Regions from separate parts of the Micromonospora sp. NPDC048905 genome, predicted to be linked through region 4. Evidence: riboswitches for the same ligand, from Rfam matches in the RefSeq annotation. Region 4 holds a riboswitch; each other region holds the start of a gene.
The links. A riboswitch is a leader RNA that binds a small molecule or an ion and turns the genes downstream of it on or off. The one in region 4 is predicted to bind S-adenosylmethionine.
Positions count from the first base shown of each region.

Region 1: another riboswitch for S-adenosylmethionine. It lies ahead of AB0C01_RS09490 (aminotransferase class V-fold PLP-dependent enzyme); the one in region 4 lies ahead of AB0C01_RS02060 (ABC transporter substrate-binding protein).
Region 2: another riboswitch for S-adenosylmethionine. It lies ahead of thrC (threonine synthase); the one in region 4 lies ahead of AB0C01_RS02060 (ABC transporter substrate-binding protein).
Region 3: another riboswitch for S-adenosylmethionine. It lies ahead of AB0C01_RS07585 (hypothetical protein); the one in region 4 lies ahead of AB0C01_RS02060 (ABC transporter substrate-binding protein).

Region 1 covers NZ_JBEZFV010000003.1:284,359-287,748, reverse strand. The annotation lists gene AB0C01_RS09495 (PrsW family intramembrane metalloprotease) at 1-1,288, opposite strand, end outside; SAM riboswitch class IV at 1,312-1,432, shown strand; gene AB0C01_RS09490 (aminotransferase class V-fold PLP-dependent enzyme) at 1,479-2,744, shown strand; gene AB0C01_RS09485 (FUSC family protein) at 2,760-3,390, opposite strand, start outside.
Region 2 covers NZ_JBEZFV010000003.1:263,056-266,445, forward strand. The annotation lists gene AB0C01_RS09400 (metalloregulator ArsR/SmtB family transcription factor) at 1-220, opposite strand, end outside; gene AB0C01_RS09405 (DMT family transporter) at 312-1,280, shown strand; SAM riboswitch class I at 1,424-1,559, shown strand; gene thrC (threonine synthase) at 1,570-2,856, shown strand; gene AB0C01_RS09415 (GNAT family N-acetyltransferase) at 3,232-3,390, shown strand, end outside.
Region 3 covers NZ_JBEZFV010000002.1:657,104-660,493, forward strand. The annotation lists gene pglX (BREX-2 system adenine-specific DNA-methyltransferase PglX) at 1-527, shown strand, start outside; SAM riboswitch class IV at 1,038-1,158, shown strand; gene AB0C01_RS07585 (hypothetical protein) at 1,187-1,789, shown strand; gene AB0C01_RS07590 (hypothetical protein) at 1,965-2,951, shown strand; gene AB0C01_RS07595 (GIY-YIG nuclease family protein) at 2,911-3,390, opposite strand, start outside.
Region 4 covers NZ_JBEZFV010000001.1:451,326-454,715, forward strand. The annotation lists gene AB0C01_RS02055 (amino acid transporter) at 1-1,549, shown strand, start outside; SAM riboswitch class IV at 1,636-1,747, shown strand; gene AB0C01_RS02060 (ABC transporter substrate-binding protein) at 2,029-2,967, shown strand; gene AB0C01_RS02065 (amino acid ABC transporter permease) at 3,007-3,390, shown strand, end outside.

The DNA.
Region 1 (3,390 bases), on a different contig from region 4:
TCGGGGCCTGCGGGTCCCGGCCGACGAAGAACGACCGGTACGCGTTCATCGCGTCCAGCAGCTCCCGCTCCTCCCGCGCGGTCCGTTCCTGGTCGGCGGGCTTGCGGTCCAGGCCGCGCAGCGAGCCGTCGCGCAGCAGGGCCAGTCGGGTGGCGGCGGACTGGTAGCCGCGCATCGCCCGCACCCCGGCGTCGCCGGCCACCCGCCGCGCCCAACTGCGGGCCGCGTGCCGCCGGCCGAGGCTGCTCAGCGCCGCCACCTCGGGTGGGCTCAGCCAACCGGCGCGGACGTAGTCCGGCAGGGTCCGCTCGGTGAGCCGCCCCTCCCAGGCGCGCAACCACACCGCGAAACCCACCATGCCGAAGAAGACCGGCACCATCAGGCCCAGGAAGCCGTACAGCATGATCAACGCCTCGCCGGTGGCCTGGGTAAGCGTGGGCAGCAGGTTCCACGTGCCGTGCAACATCATCGCCAGCAGCAGGCCGGCGATCGGGGCGAGCACCCGGACCCGCCGGTCGGCCGTCCGCGCCGCGATGCCCAGCCCCACACCGGTCATCGAGGTGAAGAGCGGATGGGCGAACCCGAACAGCAGGATCCGCAGGATGAAGATCGAGATGACCTGGTTGACGCCGGTCACCGGACCGTACCGGTCGGCTCCGGACGCGTAGCCCAGCCCACCCAGGTAGAGGATGTTCTCCACCATGGCGAAGCCGACCGCGGACAGCCCGCAGTAGACCAGGCCGTCGGTGATCCCGGACCACTCCCGTCGCCGGAACACCAGCAGCAGGATCGGGCCCAGCGCCTTGGTCAACTCCTCGATGAACGGCGCCACCAGCACGCCGGTGAGCGCGTCGGGCAGCCCCCAGGCGGCGAACCGGTTGGCGGCGAATTCGTTGACCGTGAGCGAGGCGGCGGTGGAGACGAATGCTCCCCAGGCGAAGCAGAAGATCAGATACTTCAACGGCTCCGGTTCGTACCGGTCCAGCCAGAGGAAGCAGGCGACCAGCACCGGCACCGGCAGGATGGCGGCGGCCACCCCGATCAGCAGTGCCTGCGCGCCGAGCGACTGGCCGAGCCTGAAGACCATGAACACCGCGCAGGCGGCGATGAGCAGCACCACCCCGGCCAACGCCAAGAACCGCCGCCAGCCCAGCCGGCGCAGCGGCATCCGGGGCGCTCCGCCGACGGACGGAGCCACGGGCGCGGGCGGCGACGGCAGGGGCGTACCGGGCGGGGTGTCGGCCATGCGGTCAGCGTAGCCATCCGCCGCCGGCTGGTCCGGTCGCATCGGTTGCCGCTATGCTGCCCGCAGGTCACGAGTGCCAGCGTTCAGCCCCGGCTTGCTGGCCGGCAACCCTCGTCGAGTTCGCGGTGGGGTGCCCCGGGTGATGACCGGGCCCAGCCCGATCGGTGTGCTGGGCAAGCGCGGACCCCGTCCCGATGCCGCACCCGGGGTCCCTGACCCCGGAGGTTCCGGCGTGCCCGTCACCCTCGTTCCCTCGCTGCCCACCCTGCCCACCGTCGCGCCCGCGTCGGTGCCGCTGGACGTCCTCGGCGTGCCCGGTGAGATCAACCTGGACTACGCGGCGAGCGCACCCTGCGCGCGGGCCGCGGCCGACGCGGTGGCCGAACTGCTGCCCTGGTACGCCAGCGTGCATCGCGGCGCGGGCGCGCTGTCGCGGCGCTGCACCCTCGCGTACGAGCAGGCCCGGCAGACGATCGGTGACTTCTTCAACGCCCGGGCAGACGATCACGTGATCTTCACCCGCAACACCACTGACGCGCTCAACCTGCTGGCGCGGTCGCTGCCGGCCGGCACCACGGTGGTCACCTTCGCGGGCGAGCACCACGCCAACCTGCTGCCCTGGCCCCGCGGTTCGGTACGGCTGCCGGTGCCGGCCGATCCCGCCGGGGCGGTACGCGACCTCGCCGCCGCCCTCACCGAGCTGCGCCGGGGCAGCAACCCGGCGCTGCCGGTGCTGGTCGCGGTGACGGGTGCGAGCAACGTGACGGGTGAGCGGTGGCCGGTCGCCGAGCTGGCCCGGGTGGCGCACCGGCACGGTGCCCGGATCGTGCTCGATGCCGCACAACTCGCCCCGCACGCCCCGGTCGACCTGTTGGCGCTGGACGTCGACTACCTGGCCGTGTCCGGCCACAAGCTGTACGCGCCGTTCGGTGCGGGCGTGCTGATCGGCCGGGCGGACTGGCTGGACGCCGCCCCGCCGTACCTGGCGGGTGGGGGCGCCACCAGCCACGTCGGCCCGGCCACCCACGACGTGACCTGGGCAACCGGTCCGGCCCGGCACGAGGGTGGCACACCGAACCTGCTCGGCGCGGTCGCGCTGGCGGCCGTGTGCACGGCGCTCGGCGGGGCCGACCGGGATGCGCTGGCCGCCCACGAGCAGGCGCTGCTGACGCGACTGCGGACCGGCATCGAGGCGCTGCCGCACGTGGTGGAGCTGCGCACCTTCGGCCCGAACGCGCCGCGGGTCGGCATCGTCTCGTTCGTGGTCGCCGGCTGGGACTCCGCCGACGTGGCCGCGCGGCTGGCCAGCACGCACCGGATCGGCGTGCGCGACGGGTTGTTCTGTGCCCACCCGCTGGCCCGGCGGCTGCTCGCCGAGGCGGCGGGGCGTACCGGCCGACGGGACCTGCCGCCCACGGCGTTGCGCGCCAGCCTCGGCCTGGGCAGCACCGTCGAGCAGGTGGACCGGCTGCTCGCGGCGCTCGCCGAGTTGGGCTGAGGAGCGCGGCCGCGGTCAGCCGACGGGCGGGGCGGTCGGCGGTTTCGGCGCCTCGCCCGGCTCGGCCGGCTCACCGACCGGCCGCTCCTGCTCCCCGAAGGCGGTGCGGATCCACCGGTTCGCCTCCTCCTGTTCGATCCCGGAGGCCACCAGCAGGTCGCTGGCGGTGGTCCGGATCTGGGCGACGACCACGCTGCCGGAGAAGCCGACGCCGGCGCCGTACGCCCGACCCGCCTCGCTGACCGCGCGCAGCGACCGCTCCCGGGCCTTCTCCGGTTCCTCGCCGGCGGCGAACTCGTGTTTGAGCAGCCGGACCGACTCGGCGAGGTGGCCCATCGCGTCCGGCATCGGATCGGGTACCGGCTCGTCGTCCTCGATCAACGTGACGGACCGGCGGATCAGCGTGCCGGTGTTGCGCATCGCCCGGTCGATCGGGTCGGCCGCCTCCGCATAGTGGATCAGCTCGCTGCGGCGGTGCCAGCGGGCCGGCGAGAGGGTGGCGGTCTCCTTCGCCCCCTCGATCGCCTCGGCCAACGTGGCCAGTTCCTCCTTGTTGTTGCGCAGCCGGTCCAGTGCCCGTTGGACGCCGGCGCGGTCCCGGTTGCGCAGCCCGTCCGCGGTGGCGTCGAGCTGGGCGGCGAGCAGG
Region 2 (3,390 bases), on a different contig from region 4:
GGCTGGTGCCGGCGGCCCGGGTCCGGGTCAGGCCGGCCTCGCGCAGCACCTTGAGGTGGTGGCTGCGGGTCGCCTTGGAAACGCCGAAGTCGAAGCTGCCGCAGGCCGCCTCGCCATTCTCGACAAGCGCCCGCACGATCTGTAGCCGCACGTCGTCGGCGAGTGCGGCCAGCACGGTGGTGACCGGTACGTCGGTCAGGTCGGGTTCGTGCGGCTCCATGTGACCAGTGTAACCCTTGTTCGACAACTCTCGAACAACGCCCTAGGGTCGGTGTCGTTGGTTCGACGATACTCGAACATTGGAGCTGACGATGCGACCCCGTGCCGCCGCCTACCCGCTGCTCGCCGTGCTCGGTTGGGGCGTGATGTTCCCGGTCCTGGCCAGTGCGCTGACCCGGGTCGACCCGCTCAACCTCACCACCGCCCGCTACCTGCTCGCCAGCGCCATCCTGGTCGCGATCCTGCTGCTCCGCGAAGGTTCCGGCGCGCTGCGGCACGGCGGCCGGACGGGCGAGATCGTGCTGCTCGGCGTGGTCGGCTTCGCCGGCTTCAACGTGCTCACCAACCTGGCGCTCGAACACGCCGCCCCGCAGCAGATCGCCCTGTTCGTGGCCACCACCCCGCTGATCACCCAGTTGGTCCGCTGGGCGCGCGACGGCGTACGGCCGAAGCCGCTCTTGCTGGCCCTCTCCCTGGTGGCGCTCCTCGGAGTCGGCCTGGTGATCACCCGCGGGAGCCTGGCCGGGCTCGGCCAGTTCGGTCTCGGTGGGCTGATGATGATCGGCGCGGTCCTCGGCTGGGGCATCTACACACACGGTGCCAGCCGGTTCGGCGACTGGTCCCCGCTGCGCTTCACCACCCTGACGGCGCTCGCCGGCACGGCGGCCATGCTGGTCACGAGCATCGGCGCGGACGCCGTCGGCTGGCAGCACGCGCCGGCCGCCGCCGACCTCGCGGCGGTCACCCCACAGTTGGCGTACGCGGTGGTCGTCGGCGCGGTCATCGCGGTCCTGGCCTGGAACACCGGTGTGCAGCGGCTCGGTGCCGCCAACGCGGCGCTGTTCATGAACCTGGTCCCGGTCACCACCTTCGCGGTGCAGATCGCCCGCGGCTACCGCCCGGAGCCCATCGAGCTGGTCGGAGCCGCCATCACGATCGGTGCGCTGGTCGCCGCGAACCTCGCCACCCGGCCTCGGATCCGGCCCTCGTCCCCGCCGCAGTCGACCGCGACCACGGACCAGATCGCCGTGGTCGACCCGGTCGCGGTGAGCGCCCGCTGACCCACCTGCCGGCGCCCCCGGGCCCCGCAGTTGGGGACGGGAGGCGCCGCCGCCGGTGACTCGCTGAGTTGTTCGGCTCACAGCGTGGGATCCGCGGTGGAGGCGACGCAGATAGTTGCCTAGACTCGACGGCACAACTGCATACCTCATCCAGAGGGGCTGAGGGATACGGCCCGACGACGCCCCGGCAACCACCCTGCGCGCTCACCGCTGAGCGACCCGCGGGGCAGGTGCCAATTCCGTCCCCGCCGCACCGTGCGATGTGGGGAAAGATGAGAGGACTCTCGACATGACGTCGACGCTCGCCGCCTCCGGCATCGACACCTCCGCCAGCCCCGCCCGCGCCCTGGTCTGTCGGGCCTGCTCGGCCCGTTACCCGCTCGTCGCCCAGCACGCCTGCTACGAGTGTTTCGGCCCCCTCGAAGTCGACTACGACATCGCCGCCCTGGCCACCGTCACCCGTGAGCAGATCGAGGCCGGCCCGGAGAACATCTGGCGCTACGCCGCACTGCTCCCCGCCGGGCAGGACCCAGCCAGCCGGGTCACCCTCGACCCGGGACTGACCCCACTGGTGGCGGCCCCGCACCTCGCCGCCGAGCTGGGCATCACCGCGCCGCTGTGGGTCAAGGACGACAGCGCCAACCCGACCCACTCCTTCAAGGACCGGGTCGTCTCGGTGGCCCTCACCGCCGCGAAGGCGCTCGGCTTCACCCGGTTCGCCTGCGCGTCGACCGGCAACCTGGCCAACTCGGTGGCCGCGCACGCCGCCCGTGCCGGGGTGCCCTCGGTGGTCTTCATCCCCAGTGACCTGGAGCAGGGCAAGGTCATCACCACCGCCGTCTACGGCGGCGAGTTGGTCGCGATCGACGGCTCGTACGACGACGTCAACCGGCTCTGCGGCGAGTTGGTGGAGACCGACGAGTTCGAGGACACCGCGTTCGTCAACGTGAACGTCCGGCCGTACTACGCGGAGGGCTCCAAGACCCTCAGCTACGAGGTGGCCGAGCAGCTCGGCTGGCGCATCCCGGCGCAGGTGGTCATCCCGATGGCCAGCGGCGAGCTGCTCACCAAGATCGACAAAGCGTTCTCCGAGCTGGTGGAGATCGGCCTGGTCGAGGCGCCGGCCGGCGGCTGGAAGGTCTTCGGCGCCCAGTCCGCGGGTTGCAACCCGATCGCCACCGCGCTGCACGCGGACACCGACACGATCATCCCGGTCAAGCCCACCGGCATCGCCAAGTCGCTCAACATCGGCGACCCGGCCGCCGGCGTCTACGCGCTGGAGGCGGTCCGCCGCACCGGCGGCTGGATGGAGTACGCCGACGACGACGAGATCCGCGCCGGCATCCGCGATCTGGCCCGCACCACGGGCGTCTTCGCCGAGACCGCGGGCGGGGTGACCGTGGCGGTGCTCCGCAAGCTCGTCGAATCCGGTCGGCTCGACCCGACCGCGGAGACCGTGGTGTTCAACACCGGCGAAGGTCTGAAGACCGTCGACGCGGTGGCCGGCCAGGTCGGACCGACCCACCACATCAAGCCCTCGCTGCGCGCCGCCCGCGACGCCGGCCTCCTCGGCTGACCCACCCCGCCACCCGCTCGCCGGCCGGCCCGTGGCCGTTCGCCGGCGGCCGTCGGTCGGTTGGGGTTGATCCACTCGGGTTCCTGGAAGGCGCGGTGTCCGTCCGGCCCGGACACCCCGTTCCCAGGAAATCCGAGTGGATCACTCTGTGACTGAGATTTCGCTGTGAGTGTGGAAAACCCGCCGCTGCGGACTTGACGGCAGGAACCGGACGGCGCAAGATGCTCCGTGCGGGAGGGCATTTCGCCGAAGACTTTTGAAGTTCTTGCGACCCAACGCCGGAGGCGTTGTGCGAGTGTCCCTCCCGACCACGTTCGATCGGGCCAGCGAGTAATTCGCTGGCCCGATCGCTTTTCCGGGCGCACGCTCAGCGCCATGAGCATCACGATCGCGTCGTTCGACGGCACCGACCGAGCCGCGGTCGACGAGGCGTACCTGATCGGCGCGGCGGCCAAAGACGCCGATCTGCCGGACCTTCCACCCTTCTGCCGGCGACGCTTCGACGCGATCTTCCACACGCCGATGCCCGGTGTC
Region 3 (3,390 bases), on a different contig from region 4:
CGGACGAGGTCGTCCCCCACCTCGCCGCCCTACGTTACCGAGACTCGGGCATCGCAAAGCGCGCTCAGTGGGAGGAGACGTGGCGGCTACAACGGGAGCAGGACCAGGGTCTTACTGAGCCGGCCCTGATACCACCGAAATACACCAGCGCCGACTTCCTGAAGGTGAGCTACTGGCGACACCGTGGCAAGTACGACGTGCCTGGCGAACGGTTCGTGTCCTATGCGCGCTCGGGAGGCGCCATCAAGGACGCCATGGTGGGGTGGGCCGGCTGGCCCGTCGAGGATCGGGCAATGGTGTTATCAAGCCTCGCGTCGGCCGCGCCGACCCGCGAGGACGGCGTTCCGCTGCTCGCCGGGCTGCTCGAGTTGCTGCCGTGGGTAAAGCAATGGTGTAGCGACCAGCAGTACGAGAGCCACCGCACCCTGCTAGACGACTTGATGGTCCGGTGGGATGTCATCGAGGAGGATCTACGCGCTTGGCGTCCACTGAAATCGAATCGCGGGCGTCCCCGCAAGCACAGCTGATCGATAGCTCAGTCAGGCCGTCTGACTACCAGAACTATCCACATGATGATCCTTCCGGCTCCACTGGGCTCTTCACTGACGTACTGGCCCTCGGCACCGATCTGCCCGATCCTGCGGGTGCAGTCGAGCGGGTCAGGTAGATCGTCAGTTCAACGGTCAGCCTGCCTGAGGGGGTCTACCGGTTCGGGGACAGCCCTGCGCCAGTTCCGGCAGGTACTGACGCACGTACGCGCCGCCTCCGGCGACGTCTCCCCCACGGCTCTCGACCTACGTTTCAACATCGGCATACTGCTGGTCTCCGAAGACAAGGCCACCGAGGCCGCGGACGAGCTGCAACCGCTGCACGACGACCTCTGCGTGGTCTACGGGCCAGACCATGAGCTGACCCGGGAAGTCGCCGACCTGCTCGCCCGGCTCCGACTCGCCGCCGACGGATGGTTCCGCACCGCCGTCGGCTCAGGTCTCCCCCGCGGGTTGCTGCCGGCCTCGATGATCTCTATGCTTCCTGGGCGTCAAGAGTGGTCAGCGTCAAGCCTCCCGGCTTGCTGACCCGGCAACCGCGCCATCCGCGCACGGTGCCTCCGGGGGAAGACCAGGCCGACCGCAAGCAGCGGTACGGCAAGAGCGGGTGCCTCCTGGCACCGGAGAGCGAGTTCACGGTGCCATCCGAAGAGCTGAACCTTGCCGCTTTCGCGGTCTGCCTGACCTGCGGGCACCTCCGCGACGGTGCCCCACGCGAGCAGCGGTGCCGCTGCCAGCCGCGTACGCCGGAGTGGGAGCAGCAGTGGCAGGGCCAGGACATCTCCAGTGACCTCGACCTGTGCCTGTTGTGTGTCCGGGACACGGTGACCACCCGAACCCGGTGGTCGTGGCTGGCCTGCGAAACCTGCCGACACGTCTCGCAGGTCGTCGGCGAGCGGTACGGCCACCGCGCCGCACTGCCGCTGGGCCGGCACTCGATCATGAACGGCGACGTGGTCCAGCCGCACACGGCCACGGCCACCAAGGTCGCCGCGTCGCTGGTGGCCTCCGTGCGGCGTGGCAACGAGCTGCGTGACTGGCAGCAGGTGGAGTTCGACCGGCTCGCCGAGCCACTACGCCCAGGCGGCCCAACCGTGCCGTTGGCCGAGTGGCAGCGACGGTGCCCGCCCTCGCTCGGAGCGAGCGTAGACGCCTTCGACCGCTACGGCGTCATGCCCGTACCCAACGACCTCAGCACCCTTCGGCAGGCCCAGACCGAATTCCTGTCCACCGCTCGTTGATCGCCAGTCCAGCCGGCTGCTGTTGGTGGTACCCGATCTCGCCAACAGCAGCCGTGCTGGCCATCGCCCATCGACGGTCCGGTGACGACGGGCAGCTCGGATGCCGCGCCGTTCGATAGCATTCGACCATGATGGACAGTGGCGGGCAGCGGCGTCGGTGCCCGGTGGTCGAAGCATGACCATCATTAGTGGTTGGCCGGCGCTGACCGTGGCCTTGAGCAACAGAGCCTCGCCAGCGAGATTGTTCATTCAGGAGCGGTTCGGCCGCTGGCAGGACCTGCAGGCACGGTATCGGGAATCCGTGGGCCCCCTTGTCGTGCCTGGGAGCCAGGCGAACCCTGGCACCATCGGCTCCGCGTTCGACTGGATGGTGCGCTTCATGGTGCATCCCAGTCCGGACCTGCGTTTGGCACTGCTCGGCGCGCGCACTCCCCCGCTACGGCATGCGGTCCACGAACTGGCGCGCACGCTGAATTACTCCCAAACCGGCGACAGCGTGGGGACCTGCCGGTTCAGCGGGCCGGCCGCAGGCAGCGAAGCCGACCATCAACTCCTTGCCCGGGCGTGCTGGGCGCTGGCGCTCCTTACCGACCTGTACCGGGTCGGTCCCACACCCGGATCCCCGTTGATGGCCCTGGCCCCAAGGTCCATCAACGCCGAGAAGCTACTTGAGCTCGCCCCACCCGCGGCGCTCGACGAACTCCAGACTCTGCGCGCCTTCGCCGAGCGGAGCCTCCTGCCGTCCCTGTCGGCACGGCATGGCGCGTGGGCCCTCGGGCCGACCTTCGCCGGATCATCGCTGATGAACGCCGACGCCGACCTGATCGCCGCAGGCCTGCTGCTCGAACTCAAGACGGGCCTCGGCAGCAAGCACCGCGATGGGACGCGACGCTCATCATTGGAAGCACCGACCATCATGCAGCTGCTCGGCTACGTACTGCTGGACTTCCCTGACGAGTTCGCTATCGAAGCCGTCGGCGTTTACAGCGCCCGCTACGCACACCTGACGACGTTGCGCCTACCGGAACTCCTGGCTGAGTTGGCGGGCCGGCCCGTCGACCTGAAGGAAGAACGTGTCGCATTTCGTCAGCTGCTCCACAGCTGCTCCACGGGCGACCACTTTAGTCCTCGCGTCGGAGACCATCTATGTAGCCCTGAATGAGGGCGGACGCGTCGCGGAAGTCGAGGTCGAAGAACTCACGGTCCTTGCGTACCCGGTAGGGCGCCAATCGAGCATGCAGCTCGGCCTCTACCGACGGAGCATCCGCGACCACCCACAAAGCGCGCACGCCATACGGGATCACAACGCCTGTCGCCCGGTTGATCTCCCTCACCCGCTCCTCGACGGTCCGCTCGGTGTAGCCAATCTTCAGCACCCGCGGCTGCTCGCGAGTCGACAGCACGTAGATGTAGCCAGCTCCTCGTGTTTCACGCGGCTGTTCCCCGACGAGTCCGGCCAGATGAACCTGCACGTCCGCATCAATCAGGAGCGTGAGCTGCTTCGCAGCGGTGGCATCGTCGCCATCCCTGATCGCGGTGCGTAGGCGACTGAGGGCGTCACCAGCTTGTAGGCAGCGCTTACGTCCAGGGCGACCCAGCTG
Region 4 (3,390 bases):
CATCACCATCACCCTGTCGGCCGCCGACGCGACCGCGCACATCGACGAGAACCCGTTCTGGCCGGACGGGTTCAAGGGGCACGAGGTACTTGTCACGCTGCTGCTGGTGGCCCTGTTGGGCGCGGTGTTCCTCAAGGGATTCACCGAGGCCATCGGCATCGCCGTCGTGCTGGTGGCGGCCTACCTGGCGCTGAACGCGGTGGTGGTGGTCGACGCGCTGTGGCGGGTGGTGACGCACCCGAGCGCCGTCGGGGACTGGACGACCATGCTGACCACCGGGCACGGCGATCCCTGGCTGGTGGTCGGGTTGTCGCTGCTGGTCTTTCCGAAACTGGCGTTGGGCCTGTCCGGCTTCGAGACCGGGGTGGCCGTGATGCCGAGCGTACGGGGCGACCCACAGGACTCCGAGGATCGACCGTTGGGCCGGATCCGCGGCGCGCGCCGGCTGCTCACCACCGCCGCGGTGATCATGAGTGTCTTCCTGATCACCAGCAGCGTGACGACCACCATCCTGATCCCGGCGGAGGACTTCCGGCCGGGCGGGCCGGCGAACGGCCGGGCGCTGGCCTACCTGGCGCACCAGCACCTCGGGGAGGTGTTCGGCACCGTCTACGACCTGTCCACCATCGGGATCCTGTGGTTCGCGGGGGCGTCCGCGATGGCCGGACTGCTCAACCTCGTCCCCCGTTACCTGCCCCGCTACGGCATGGCACCGGCCTGGGCGCGGGCCGTCCGGCCGCTCGTGCTGGTCTTCACCACGGTGGCCTTCCTGATCACGGTCGTCTTCGATGCCAGCGTGGACGCGCAGGGCGGCGCGTACGCAACAGGTGTGCTGGTGTTGATCACGTCCGCGGCGACGGCGGTGACGCTCGCGGCGGCCCGGCGGCGTCAGCGCGGTCGCACCGTCGCGTTCGGCGTCATCGCGGTGGTCTTCGTCTACACCACCCTGGCGAACGTGGTGGAACGCCCCGACGGCGTCAAGATCGCGGCCTGTTTCATCGGCGGGATCATCGTGGTCTCGGTGCTGTCCCGGGTGTCTCGGGCCTACGAGCTGCGGGTGGACCGGATCGAGCTGGATCCGGTCGCCACCCGGATGATCGACGAACGCGCCGGACGGCGAATCCGGCTCGTCGCCCACGAGCCCGACCGGCACGACGAGGCCGAGTACCGCGCGAAGTTGGCACAGACGATGGCGGACAACGACTTCCCCGACGACAGCGACGTGATCTTCGTCGAGGTGCACGTCACCGACCCGTCGGACTTCCAGACCGAGTTGCTGGTACGCGGCGGCCTGGCCGACGACAGCTTCGCGGTGCTCAGTCTGACCAGCTCCTCGGTGCCCAACGCGCTCGCCGTCCTGCTGCTGGAGATCCGCGACCGCACGGGGCGGCGACCGCACATCTACTTCGAGTGGAGCGAGGGCGGCCCGGCCCGCAACTTCCTGCGCTACCTGGCGTTCGGGCAGGGCGCGATCGCCTCGGTCACCCGGGAGATCCTGCGCCGCCAGGAACCCGACCCGTGTCGCCGGCCGCACGTGCACGCCGGCTGACCTGCGGGCCGAGCATCCTCCGCGCACGGTGAGCGTGGTCATAACGACTGGACGATCCACCCGTGCGTGCTGCTAGCCTCGCTGCAGGTCATGAGTGCCAGCGCGAAGCCCCGGCTCGCTGGCCGGCAACCCTCCTCCGCGGTGGGGTGCCCCGGGTGAAGACCAGGCACCGGCACGACGTCGGTGCAAGCGTGGCCTGGCACCCAGGTCAGCACAGACCCGGGAGACCCATGCGCATCCTCAGCACCGCCCCACCGACCGATGTCGCGCAACTCCGCGCCGGTCAGCCCACGCCGGCACTGACCCGGCGGCGGCACGTGGACATGATGCGAATGTGCAGCGCCGCGTGTCGACGCGGCCCTCGGCACTAACTAGCACACCTCTCTTTTTCCGAGCCTTTCCAGCGGTACGCCCATCGGGCGCACCGTCGGCGGCACACGTCCGTGCCCGCCGAGACATGACCCCTTTCGGAGACACCCGTGCGAATCCTTCCTGCCCTGACCCGTGCCGCAGCCCTGGGCGCGGCCACGATCCTGGCCGCCACCGCTCTCACCGCCTGCGGCGACGACACCTCGTCCGACGCCACCGCCAACCCGTACGGCCTGGCGCAGCCGGGCGTGCTGCGGGCCGGCACGCTGACCGACGCCCCGCCGAACGTGTACCTCAAGGACGGCAGGTTCACCGGCTTCGACAACGACCTGCTGACCGCCGTGGCCGGCAGGCTCGGCCTCACTGTCGAGTTCGTCGGCACCGACTTCTCCGCGCTGCTGTCCCAGGTCAACAACCACAAGTTCGACGTGGGCAGCTCCTCGATCACCATCACCGAGGCGCGCAAGAAGACCGTCGACTTCGGCAACGGCTACGACTTCGGCTACTTCGGCCTGGACGTGCCGGCCGGCTCGCCGATCACCGGCTTCGACCAGCTCGCCGGCAAGCGGGTCGTGGTGGTGCAGGGCACTGTGCAGGACGACTACGCCACCGGTCAGCAGCTCGACCCGGTCCGGGTGCCGGACTACAACGGCGCGATCAACCAGCTCAAGGCCGGCACCGCCGACGCGTGGATCGCTCCGGCCGAAATCGGCGAGAAGTCGGCCGCCGACAGCACCGGCAAGATCACCGTGGCGGCCAAGCAGCTCAGCCCGGCGCCGACCGCGTACGCCGTGGCCAAGGGCAGCGACAAGCTGCGCGAGGCGCTGAACAAGGGCCTCGACGAGGTCATCGCGGACGGCACCTGGAGCCGGTTGCAGGCGCAGTACTACCCCGGTCGGCCGATCCCGGCGGACTTCACGCCGGGCAGCGGCACCGTGTCGGCACCGACCGCGTCGGGCACGTCGTCGAAGCCGTCGGCGTCCGCGTCGGCCGTGCCGTCGGCGTCCGCGTCGGCCGTGCCGTCGGCGTCCGCGTCGGCCGCGTCCTGACCCGGTGACGAGCGAGCAGGGCGGTAGGAGAGGCGACCGATGGATCCGTTGAGCACGCTGTGGGAGACCTTCTTCGACATCGACGCGATGCGCGAGGCGCTGCCCGAGATGCTGACCGTCGGGTTGCCCAACACACTGATCCTGGCGGTCTCCGCCGCCCTGCTCGGCTCGGTGCTGGGCCTGCTGTTGGCCGTCGCCGGCATCTCGCGCAGCCGTTGGCTGCGCTGGCCGGCGCGGGTCTACACCGACGTGTTCCGAGGACTTCCGGCCGCGGCGACGATCCTGCTGATCGGCGTCGGGCTGGCGCCGCTGGGCATGCAGGTCTGGGGACCGGACCCCTACCCGTTGGGCATCCTGGCGCTGTCGCTGATCGCGGCCGCGTACATCGGGGAGATCTTCCGGTCCGGCATCCAGTCGGTGGAG